Linked DNA regions of Variovorax paradoxus. Each later gene encodes a partner of the first gene's protein in a complex. Links are inferred from orthologs where the notes say so. Each region holds a gene or a part of one and is shown on either strand. Other genes may lie near its edges.

Region 1 (5,375 bases):
CGAAGCGGTGGCGGTCACTGCCGAAATAGAACGGAATGAAAGCCTTGCCGGTGACGTAGGCGCCCTGGTCGGTCGGCTGGCCGGCCAGGTCGGTGACCTGCCTGGCGCTCATGCCGATCTGCAGCCGCGCGAACTTGCTGTTGCGCGCCGGGTTGCCTGTGATCTCGCCTTCGTAGCCGTTCAGGCCCTTGACCGTCTTGCCGCTGCCGGCCTCGACCTTCGACGAGTCGACCACGTTGCCCTGGGCGTCCATGCCGGCCTTGGCACCACCGCGGGCGGCGGGCGCCGCTGCGGCTGCTGGCGCTGCCTCGGGCTGGCTGCCCGAACCGCCGCGCGATGCGCAACCGGCAGAAGCCAACGCCACCAAGGCGGTCACGGCCCACAGCACAGCGGGCGAATTGATCCTGCTCCCCATCGAGTTGCTCCTTGAATTCTGTCGTTCGCAAAAGGAACGCAGCTTAGCAACCGAAGGAAACAATCCGCAAGTGACAAAAGGCCTAAGCCGTTCCACCTACTGTCAGGCCGTCGATGCGCAGGGTCGGCTGGCCCACGCCCACGGGAACGCTCTGGCCTTCCTTGCCGCAGGTGCCCACGCCGGAGTCGAGCGCCATGTCGTTGCCGATCATGGTCACGCGGGTGAGCGCGTCCGGGCCGTTGCCCACGATGGTCGCGCCCTTCACCGGATACTGGATCTTGCCGTTCTCGACCCAATAGGCTTCGCTGGCCGAGAACACGAACTTGCCGCTCGTGATGTCGACCTGCCCGCCGCCGAAGTTGGTGGCGTAAAGGCCCTTCTTGATACTCGCGACGATTTCCTTCGGGTCCTTGTCGCCGCCGAGCATGTAGGTGTTGGTCATGCGCGGCATCGGCACGTGGGCATAGCTCTCGCGGCGGCCGTTGCCGGTGGGCTTGACCTTCATGAGGCGCGCGTTCATCGAGTCCTGGATGTAGCCCTTGAGGATGCCGTCCTCGATCAGCACGTTGCGCTGGCTGGCGTTGCCCTCGTCGTCCACGTTGAGCGAGCCGCGGCGGTCGGCGATGGTGCCGTCGTCGAGCACCGTCACGCCCTTGGCCGCCACGCGCTGGCCGATGCGGCCCGAGAACGCGCTCGACCCCTTGCGGTTGAAGTCGCCTTCCAGCCCGTGGCCGATGGCTTCGTGCAGCAGGATGCCGGGCCAGCCCGAGCCGAGCACCACGGTCATCTCGCCGGCCGGGGCCGGGCGCGCGTCGAGGTTGGTCAGGGCCGCCTTCACGGCGTGGTCGACGTACTCGGCGATCTGCTCGTCGGAGAAGTAAGCCAGGCCGAAGCGCCCGCCGCCGCCGCCGGAGCCGATTTCGCGGCGGCCGTTCTGCTCGGCGATCACCGTGACCGAGAGCCGCACCAGCGGACGCACGTCGGCGGCCAGCGTGCCGTCGGCGCGTGCCACCAGCACCACGTCGTATTCGCTGGCCAGGCCGGCCATGACCTGCGCCACGCGCGGGTCGCGCGAACGCGCCAGCTTCTCGACCTTCTCGAGCAGCTTGACCTTGGCGGTGCTGTCGAGCGTGGAAATGGGATCGATGCCTTGGTAGAGCGAGCGGCTGGAGGCGATCTTGCGGGTCGCCGTCTTCACGCGGCCGGTGCGGCCCGCGGAGGAAATCGAACGCACGGTGCGCGCCGCGTCGAGCAGCGAGGCTTCGGAAATGTCGTCGGAATAGGCAAAGGCGGTTTTCTCGCCGCTGACCGCGCGCACGCCGACGCCCTGGTCGATGCTGAAGCTGCCGGTCTTGACGATGCCCTCTTCGAGGCTCCAGCCCTCGCTGCGGGTGTACTGGAAGTACAGGTCGGCGTCGTCCACCCGGTGCGCGGTGATCTCGGCCAAGGCCTTGCTCAGGTGCGATTCGTCGAGTCCGAACGGCGTGAGAAGGAGCTGTTGCGCCGTGGCGAGGCGCTCGATGGTGGGTTCGCGAGAGATCATGACCGCCATTCTAGGCAGCAGCCCTCTTCCGCGCCGCCCTCAAGGGCACTGCGGCGCTAGTTCTGCGCCAGCTTCCTTGCCCGGGCGATCGACATCAGGATCCCCAGCCCCAGCCCCAGCGTCACCATGGCCGTGCCGCCATAGCTGATGAAGGGCAGCGGCACGCCCACCACCGGCAGGATGCCGCTCACCATGCCCATGTTCACGAAGGCGTAGGTGAAGAAGATCATCGTCACCGCCCCCGCCAGCAGGCGCGAGAACAGCGTGGTGGCGTTGGTCGCGATGGCCAGCCCGCGGAAGATCAGCAGGATGAAGGCCGAAATCAGCATCAGGTTGCCCATGAGGCCGAATTCCTCGGAATAGGCCGCGAAGATGAAGTCGGTGGTGCGCTCGGGAATGAATTCGAGGTGCGTCTGCGTGCCCTGCATGAAGCCCTTGCCGCCCACGCCGCCCGAGCCGATGGCGATCATGCCCTGGATGATGTGGAAACCCTTGCCCAGCGGGTCCTTGCTGGGGTCGAGCAGCGTGCACACGCGCTGCTTCTGGTAGTCGTGCAGCACGCGCCAGTCGACGCCGTCGGCGCACAGCCGCGACTCGAAGCTCACGATCAGCGTGATGGCCACCGCGCCGATCACCACCGGCGGCACGATCAGCTTCCAGGGCAGCCCCGCGAAGAAGATCACCGCCAGCCCCGCCGCCAGCACCAGCAGCGAGGTGCCCAGGTCGGGCTGCTTCATGATGAGGCCGACCGGCACCGCCAGCAGCACCGTCGCCACCACGAAATCGAGCGGCCGCAACTGGCCTTCGCGCCGCTGGAACCACCACGCGAGCATCAGCGGCATCGCGATCTTCAAAATTTCGCTGGGCTGGATCACCATGCCCAGGTTGATCCAGCGCTGGGCGCCCTTCTTGGTGATGCCGAAGAGCGCCACCGCCACCAGCAGCGCCACCCCCATCGCATAGAGCGGCACGGCCGCGAGCATGAGCTTCTGCGGCGGCACCTGCGCCACCACGAACATGATGAAGCCGGCCAGCAGCATGTTGCGGCCGTGGTCGACGAAACGGGTGCCATGGTCGTAACCGGACGAATACATGGTCAGCAATCCGGCGAATGCGAGCAGCAGCACGGCAAAGGCCAGAAAGCCGTCGAAGCCCTGGAAGATGGGCGCGATGCGACGCGCCAGGGAGGGCTGATTGAACACGGCAGACATGGGGGCGGATTATCCCCGCCCCGCCGCCCGCCTCAATCGAAAGCCAACTGAACGACCGTGCGGCCAGGTCGGCTTTCGACCGCCAGGCGGGCGCCGATGGCCCCGGCGCGCTCCGCCAGCGCCCTTGGCACCTGCGTGGCGTCGTAGCCCTGGCCGTTGTCGATCACCCGCACCTGCACCGTCTTGCCGCGCATGTCGGCCTCCAGGCGCAGCACGGTGGCATGAGCGTGCTGCAGCACGTTCGATATGGCCTCGAATAGCAGGAACTGCAGTTGCCGCATGGTCTGGGCGTCGAGCCGCGCCACCGTGTCCACCTCGTCCACCGCCCATTCGAATTCGATGCCGGCCGCCGCCAGCCGGGGCTCCAGCCGGTAGCGCAGCGCCGCGAGCAAGGCGCCGACGTCGCCCGGCGGCAGGTGGATGGAATCGATCGACAGCTTGAGCTGGTCCAGCGAATCGCGCAGCGTGCGCAGCAGGTCGCCCGGGCTGGTCTGGCCCGACTGCAGCTGCCGGATCGCCGAGCTGATGTGCGAGCCCACGCCGTCATGCATGTCGCGCAGGATGCGCTCGCGCTCATGGGTGCGCGCCTGGTCGCGCGCGGCGGCCTCCAGCTCGGCATAGGTGGCGGCCAGTTCGCGTTCGCGTTGGGCCACCTGCTCGGCCAGCGCCGCCACCGATCCGCGCGCCTGCACCGTCGCCGCGTGAAAGCGCCGCAGCACGATCAGCAAAAGGGCCACGCCGAAGAACACCGACGAATAGCGCACCCAGGTGGTTTCGCCGTAGGCGTCACTGAGGCGGATCACCAGCCAGTCGCGCGCGGCGAAGGCCACCGTCACCAGCGCGGCGCCGGCCACCAGCAGCTGCTCCGTGTTCGGCTTGCGAACGGTCGCGATCGCGAAGGCGCCCACCAGCGCGACGACCAGCACGATTTCCACCGCGAGCCAGCCGGTGAGCCACAGCGGCTCCTCGCGCTGCAGGGCCACCGTGGTGAACACCGCCGTGCCGGCCACGATGGCGGCCATCGGCCAGCGCACCCAGCGGAAGCGGCGGTCGTTGCCCCAGCCGGCGATGTGGCAGCCGAACATCATCACCGAGACCACCCAGCCCGCGTAGCAGATGGCCATCAGCACGCCCCACACGCCCCAGCTCAGCGGCGGCTCGGCGATGACGCCGTCGGCCACCCGCACGGCCCAGCAGAACTCGGCCAGCGCGGCCCAGAAATAGAGGCCCTCCCGGCGCGGCCGGCCATTGGCGGTCGTCTCGACCTGCGTCAGCCACAGCGCCAGGGCGATGCCGCCCACGATCAGGCTGAACGCCGCCAGCAGCACCGAACCCGTGAAGCGCCAGGCATAGGCGCTCTCGAACATTTCCGACCGCACCTGCGCAGCCGGGCCGATGGTCACGTGCGAGAGGCCTGCACGCCGCCCGCTGTCGGCGCGCAGGCGGATCTGCAGATGGTTCTCGCCCTGCTTCAGCAGGCGCCCCGGCACGGGTATGTAGATCGGCGCCTTCGCGTAGTCGGCCTCGTTGCCGCGCTCCAGGTTGCCATAGACCTGCAGCAAAGCGTCGTTGAGCTGCACCTCGAACACGTTGCCCACGCGCGGAATGAAGATGCCCCACGGCGTTTCCGGGGTGGCCTCGAGCGTGAACGGCAGGTCGAAGGTCGCGAAGCCCGGACGGCCTTCGTGCTGCCGGTCCCAGTGATACGACAGATCCACCGGCTCGGTGCGCCGGACGCCGTCGACCGAGGTCGTCACAGAGCCCTGCGTCAGTTCGATCGACTGTTCCGGCACGCTCGCAGCGGCCGTCGTGGCGATGCCCGACAGGAGCAGCGCCAGCAACAACGAAAGCAGCGACACCAGCTTCGACACCATCCGTGCTCAGCCCGGATGAGACAGCAGGCCGAGGCGCGTCGCTTCGAAGACGGCCTCGCTCTTGGAATGCACCGCGAGCTTTCCGTAGAGATTCTTGATGTGAGTCTGCACCGTGTGGACGCTCAGCCCCTTGAGCCGCGCGATTTCAGCGTAAGAAAAGCCGCGCGCAATGAGCGTCAGCACCTCGTGTTCGCGGCCCGACAGCAATCCGCGGTCGGACTCCTCGGCGGGCGCTTCGGGTGCGCCGCCCGCCACCTCGGCACCGCCGACCGCGCTCGCAGCCGACGACTGCAGGCTGCGGTACTTGGCCAGCACGCGCCGCGCGATCATGG
Region 2 (5,365 bases), 750 kb from region 1 along the record:
CCCGGCGGCACCACCGACCTGGTGGCGCGCACCGTGGGCCAGAAGGTCTCGGAGAAGCTGGGCCAGCCGGTGCTGATCGACAACCGCGGCGGCGCGGGCGGCAACATCGGCATGGACGTGGTGGCCAAGTCCGCGCCGGACGGCTACACCATCGGCTTTGGCGCCATCTCGACCAATGCGCTGAACCCGCACATCTACAAGTCGATGGGCTTCGATCCGCGCAAGGACTTCACCGCCATCAGCCTGCTGGGCACCTCGACCATCGTGCTGGAAGTGCCGGCCGCCTCGGCCATCAAGACCGTGCCCGACCTGATCGCCGCTGCCAAGAAGAACCCCGGCCTGCCCTACGCCACCGCTGGCGCCGGCACCTCGATGAACCTGGCCGGCGTGATGTTCGCGCAGATGACCGGCACCGACCTCGTGCACGTGGCCTACAAGGGCAGCGGCCCGGCCATCACCGACATGCTGGGCAACAACATCGGCGTGATGTTCGACAACCTGCCGGCCTCGCTGCCGCATATCCAGGCCGGCAAGCTGCGCGCGCTGGCGGTGGCGGGCCCGACCCGTTCGCCCTCGCTGCCCGACGTGCCGACCATGGCCGAAGCGGGCCTGAAGGGCTACGCGCTGGAGCCGTGGTTCGGCGTGTACGGCCCGGCCAACCTGCCGGCACCGGTGGTCAAGGCGCTGAACGAAGCCTTCGTGGAAGCGCTCGCCATGCCCGACGTGAAGGCCAAGCTGGCACAGGCCGGCTTCTCGCCGCGCGGCTCGACGCCGCAGGAGCTCGCGAAGCTGAGCGACACCGAATACAAGCGCCTGGGCGACGTCGCCAAGAAGGCCGGCATGTCGGCAGACTGAACAGATTCAAAGAAAGATATCCATGACCGCACTGAACGCCACCCATGACCCCAAGCTGCGCAGCTGGGTCGACTCGGCCAACGAGGCCGGCAACGACTTCCCGATCCAGAACCTGCCGTTCGGCCGCTTCCGCGCCGCGGGCAGCAGCGAAGCCTTCCGCATCGGCGTCGCCATCGGCGACCAGGTGCTGGACCTGCGCGCCACCGGCCTCGTCGACACCGACGACATGAACGTGCTGATGAACGCCAGCGTGAAGGACCGCCAGGCCCTGCGCGCGGCCATCTCGGCCGGCCTGGCCGAAGGCAGCGACAAGCAGGCCGCGTGGTCGAAGGCGCTGCTGGCGCAGGCCAAGGCCGAGATGACGGTGCCCTGCCGCATCGGCGACTACACCGACTTCTACACCGGCATCCATCACGCGACCACCATCGGCAAGCTGTTCCGTCCCGACCAGCCGCTGATGCCCAACTACAAGTGGGTGCCCATCGGCTACCACGGCCGGGCCTCGTCCATCGTCGTGAGCGGCCAGACCTTCAAGCGCCCGCAGGGCCAGACCAAGGCGCCCGATGCCGCGGAGCCGAGCTTCGGCCCGTCGAAGCGGCTGGACTACGAGCTGGAGCTGGGCTTCCTGGTCGGCCAGGGCAATGCCCTGGGCGAGCCGATTGCCATCGGCGAGGCCGAAGACCACCTGTTCGGCGTGACGCTGCTCAACGACTGGTCGGCGCGCGACCTGCAGGCCTGGGAATACCAGCCGCTCGGCCCCTTCCTCTCGAAGAATTTCGCGAGCACGCTGTCGCCGTGGATCGTGACGACCGAGGCACTGGCGCCGTTCCGCGCGAAGTTCGAACGGCCCGCCGGAGACCCGCAGCCGCTGCCCTACCTCGACTCGCCCGCCAACCGCGAACGCGGCGCGCTCGACATCACGCTCGAAGTGCTGCTGCAGACCGCGAAGATGCGCGCCGAAGGCGTTGCGCCCGTGCGCCTGACGCGCGGCAACACGACCGAAGCCGCCTACTGGACCGCCGCGCAGCTCATCGCGCACCACACGGTGAACGGCTGCAACCTGCAGCCGGGCGACCTGCTGGGCTCGGGCACGCTGTCGGGGCCGAAGCCCGACGAAGCCGGCTCGCTGATCGAGCTGACGCTGGGCGGCAAGCAGCCGATCACGCTGCCGAACGGCGAGAAGCGCACGTTCCTGGAAGACGGGGACACGCTGGTGATTCGCGGCTATTGCGAGCGCGTTGGCGCTGTGAGGATCGGGCTCGGGGAAGTCAGCGGCACGGTAGTTTGAGTGGTGTTGTCCCCTCTCCCTCCGGGAGAGGGCCAGGGTGAGGGCAGACGGCCTCCCAACATCGCGCTGTCTTCACCGCCGCTCACCCTCACCCCAACCCTCTCTCCAAGGGGAGAGGGAGCAAGACATTACGGCGCAGTAGCAGGCGTCGGCGCCGCAGCAGCCGGCCACGCCACCTCGCTCGCCACGCGCGGCTTGCCGATCGGCGCGGTCGCCTTGCCGATCTTGATGGCGGCCATGTCGGCCTCGCTCGGGTACTGGTCGGCAAGCCAGTAGTCGAACACCCGGCGCGCGATGGGCGCCGCGGCGCCCGCGCCCCAGCCGGCGTTCTCGACGATCACGGCAATCGCGATCTTCGGGTCGTTCACCGGCGCGAAACCCATGAACAAGGCGTGGTCCCGCTGGTGCTCTTCGAGCGCGCGGGCGTTGTACTTGGTGTTCTGGGCCTGCGTCACGGCCTGCGCCGTGCCGGTCTTGCCGGCCGCCTGGTAGGCCGCGCCCGCGAACACGCCGCGCGCCGTACCGCTGGTGACCACGCTGGTCAGGCCCTCGCGGATCACAGAAATGGCTGACGCCGTGTAGCCGAGGTTTTCCGCCGGCGGCTGCGGCATCGGCACCACCTGCCCGCTCACGGTGTTGCGCGTGGCCAGCACGAGGTGCGGCTTGTGCTTGAGGCCGCCGTCCGCCACGATGGCCGTGGCCTGCGCCAGCTGCAGCATCGTGAAGTTGTTGTAGCCCTGCCCGATGCCCAGCGAGATCGTCTCGCCCGCATACCATTTCTTGGCCTCGGGGCGCTTGTAGGCGTTGCGCTTCCACTCGGTGCTCGGCAGCACGCCGCGCACTTCGCCGCCCAGGTCGATGCCGGTGATCTGGCCGAAGCCCAGCGGCTTCATGGAGTCGTGGATCAGGTCCACGCCCATCTCGTTGGCCAGCGAGTAGAAATAGATGTTGCTCGACAGCTGGATCGCGCGGCGCATGTCGACGCCGCCGAGGTTGCCTTCGGGGCTGCCGAAGCGGTGGCCGCCGAAGTTGAAGTAGCCGGGGTCGTTCACCACCACGCTGGGGCCGCGCTTGCCGGTCTGCAGCGCCGCCAGCGCCATGAAGGGCTTGTAAGTGGAGCCGGGCGGATAGGTGCCGCGCAGCGCGCGGTTCAGCAGCGGCTTGTCGATGGATTCGGTCAGCGCCGCCCAGCTTTCGTTGTCGATGCCTTCGACGAACAGGTTGGGGTCGAAGGTGGGCTTGCTCACGAAGGCCAGCACCTCGCCGGTCTTGGGGTCGATGGCCACCACCGCGCCGCGGCGGTCGCCGAACATGTCTTCCACCAGCTTCTGCAGCTTGATGTCGAGCGACAGCATCACGGTGTTGCCCGGCGTGGCCGGATGGCTGGCCAGCCGCCGCACGGCGCGCCCGCCGGCCGAGGTTTCCATCTGCTCGACACCGGTCTGGCCGTGCAGCGTCTTCTCGTAGCTCTGCTCGATGCCGAGCTTGCCGATGTAGTCGGTGCCCTTGTAGTTGGCCTGCTCTTCCTCGTCCCAGTCTTCCATCGCGGTCTTCTCGCGCTGGTTGATGCGGCCGATGTAGCCGAGCACGTGCGAGGCCAGCTCGCCCTGCGGGTAGTTGCGAAAGAGGCGCGCCTTGATCTCCACGCCCGGAAAGCGGTAGCGCTGGGCCGCGAAGCGCGCGACTTCCTCGTCGCTCAGGCGGGTTCGGATGGGAATGGAGTCGAAGCTGCGCGAGTCTTCGCGCAGGCGCTTGAAGCGGCGGCGGTCACGCGGCGAGATCTCGAGCACCTGGGTCAGGCTGTCGATGGTTTCCTCGACGTCACCCACCTTGGAGGGCGTGATCTCCAGCGTGTAGGCCGAATAGTTGGAGGCCAGCACGATGCCGTTGCGGTCGAGGATCAGCCCCCGGTTCGGCACCACCGGCACCACGGCCGTGCGGTTGCTCTCGGCCTGCTCGGCCAGGTCTTCATGGCGCGTGACCTGCAGGTACACCAGCCGCGCGCACAGCAGCCCGAAGGCGAACAGCACCGCCAGCCCGATGACGATCACGCGGCGCTTGAAGCGCGCGAGATCGGCGGCGACATTGCGGATTTCGGTCATGGCGATGGGAGCTTAGGCGCGCGCAGGTGCGATGGCAAATGCGGCTGGCTGGGCTTAGAGGGGTCGGTTCTCGTCGGGTTCCGGAGTGCGGCGCTGCGGGGCCAGTAACAGTGCCGTGGCCAGGGGCCAGAGCGCAGCTTCGATGGCCGGCGAGATCAGCACCGTCCAGCCCGGAAACACACCGCCGCCGATCATCCGCGTGATGACCTCGATCACCTGCGACAGCGCGAAAAGCGGCAGCACCTGCAGCGCCTGCGACAGCACCGGATACCAGAGCAGCCGCCGGTGGATGGTGATCGCGAAGAAGCCCAGCGTGGTGTAGGACAGCGCATGCTGGCCCAGCATCGACGACTGGTGCACGTCCATGCACAGCCCGAAGACGAAGGCCGCGCCGATGCCCACGCGCGAAGGCTGGTGCACGCCCCAGAACACGATCACCAGCGCCAGCAGGTCGGGCATCCAGACGGCCCGGCCGATCGGCACCATGTTGACGAGCAGCGCCGCCACGAGGCTGGCCCACATGAAGAAGGGGCTGACGGGCAGCAGGAGCTGCTGCTGGCCGGGACGCTTGATCATCGACGTTCTCCCGGCTTCTTTTCGTTCTTGCCCGCGCCGGGCTTGCCTTCCGGCCGCTTGCGCTGGGTGGTGGCGGGCGGGGCTGGCGGCGGCGCGGTCGGCGCGCCCGTGGGTTCGAGCACCAGCACGTAGCGCGCGGCCGTCACATGGGCCAGCGGCACGCAGTAGATGCGGGCGAAGGCGGAATCGGCGCGGCGCTCGATGCGTTCGATCTTCGCCACCGGCAGGCCGGTGGGGTAGATGCCGTCGACGCCGCTGGTGGAGAGCAGGTCGCCTTCCTGCAGGTCGGCATTGGCGGCCATGAAGCGCAGCTCCAGGCCGCCGCCGTGGGCCGAGGCGTCGCCGAAGGCCACGCTGCGCACGCCGGTGCGGGTGTTCTGCACGGGAATGGCCAGGTCGCGGTCGATCACCAGCGTGACCTCGCTCGTGAAGGGCAGCACCTGCGTGACCTGGCCCAGCACGCCGCGCGCGTCGATCACCGGCGAGCCGGCCACCACGCCCTGGGTCATGCCCTGGTCGATCACGATCTTTCGGGTGTAGGGGT

Evidence for each region. Proteins that work in one complex are often made in the same cells at the same time.
Region 2: the proteins of rodA (region 1) and mrdA are in contact, whole or in part, in a crystal structure (PDB 6PL5), measured with the Thermus thermophilus proteins. The link is inferred for Variovorax paradoxus from one-to-one orthologs. Residues at the interface, in WP_223903423.1 of Thermus thermophilus: Phe161, Val165, Phe168, Val169, Leu172, Pro198, Tyr199, Glu202, Tyr211, Arg212, Asp213, Gln220, Val221, Gln223, Ser224, Ile226, Ala227, Ile228, Gly229, Ser230, Gly266, Phe267, Val270, Leu274, Tyr277, Gly278, Leu281, Phe285, Leu289, Arg297; in WP_223903432.1 of Thermus thermophilus: Arg4, Ile5, His6, Leu8, Ala9, Phe12, Ala15, Leu16, Leu19, Gly20, Arg22, Ala23, Trp24, Leu26, Gln27, Val28, Tyr31, Tyr34, Leu36, Leu43, Thr45, Asp47, Lys156, Gln157, Gly158, Ser160, Val184, Leu201, Glu202.

What each region holds. Positions count from the first base shown.
Region 1 is NZ_CP091716.1:1,565,255-1,570,629, reverse strand. Bases 1,093-3,979 are described here. They hold rodA (rod shape-determining protein RodA), read right to left. Parts: upstream 3,170-3,979; coding sequence 2,015-3,169; downstream 1,093-2,014. Other genes in these bases: L3V85_RS07410 (sensor histidine kinase), read right to left, coding at 3,202-3,979; tldD (metalloprotease TldD), read right to left, coding at 1,093-1,958. Outside these bases: L3V85_RS07425 (hypothetical protein), read right to left, coding at 1-415; more of tldD, read right to left, coding at 498-1,092; more of L3V85_RS07410, read right to left, coding at 3,980-5,043; L3V85_RS07405 (response regulator transcription factor), read right to left, coding at 5,050-5,375. UniProt on the Escherichia coli protein: Peptidoglycan polymerase that is essential for cell wall elongation. Also required for the maintenance of the rod cell shape. Functions probably in conjunction with the penicillin-binding protein 2 (mrdA).
Region 2 is NZ_CP091716.1:815,377-820,741, reverse strand. What follows is about bases 1,759-4,635. They hold mrdA (penicillin-binding protein 2), read right to left. Parts: upstream 4,246-4,635; coding sequence 2,272-4,245; downstream 1,759-2,271. Other genes in these bases: mreD (rod shape-determining protein MreD), read right to left, coding at 4,300-4,635; fahA (fumarylacetoacetase), read left to right, coding at 1,759-2,143. Also shown: L3V85_RS04090 (Bug family tripartite tricarboxylate transporter substrate binding protein), read left to right, coding at 1-855; more of fahA, read left to right, coding at 878-1,758; more of mreD, read right to left, coding at 4,636-4,821; rod shape-determining protein MreC, read right to left, coding at 4,818-5,365. UniProt on the Escherichia coli protein: Catalyzes cross-linking of the peptidoglycan cell wall. Responsible for the determination of the rod shape of the cell. Is probably required for lateral peptidoglycan synthesis and maintenance of the correct diameter during lateral and centripetal growth.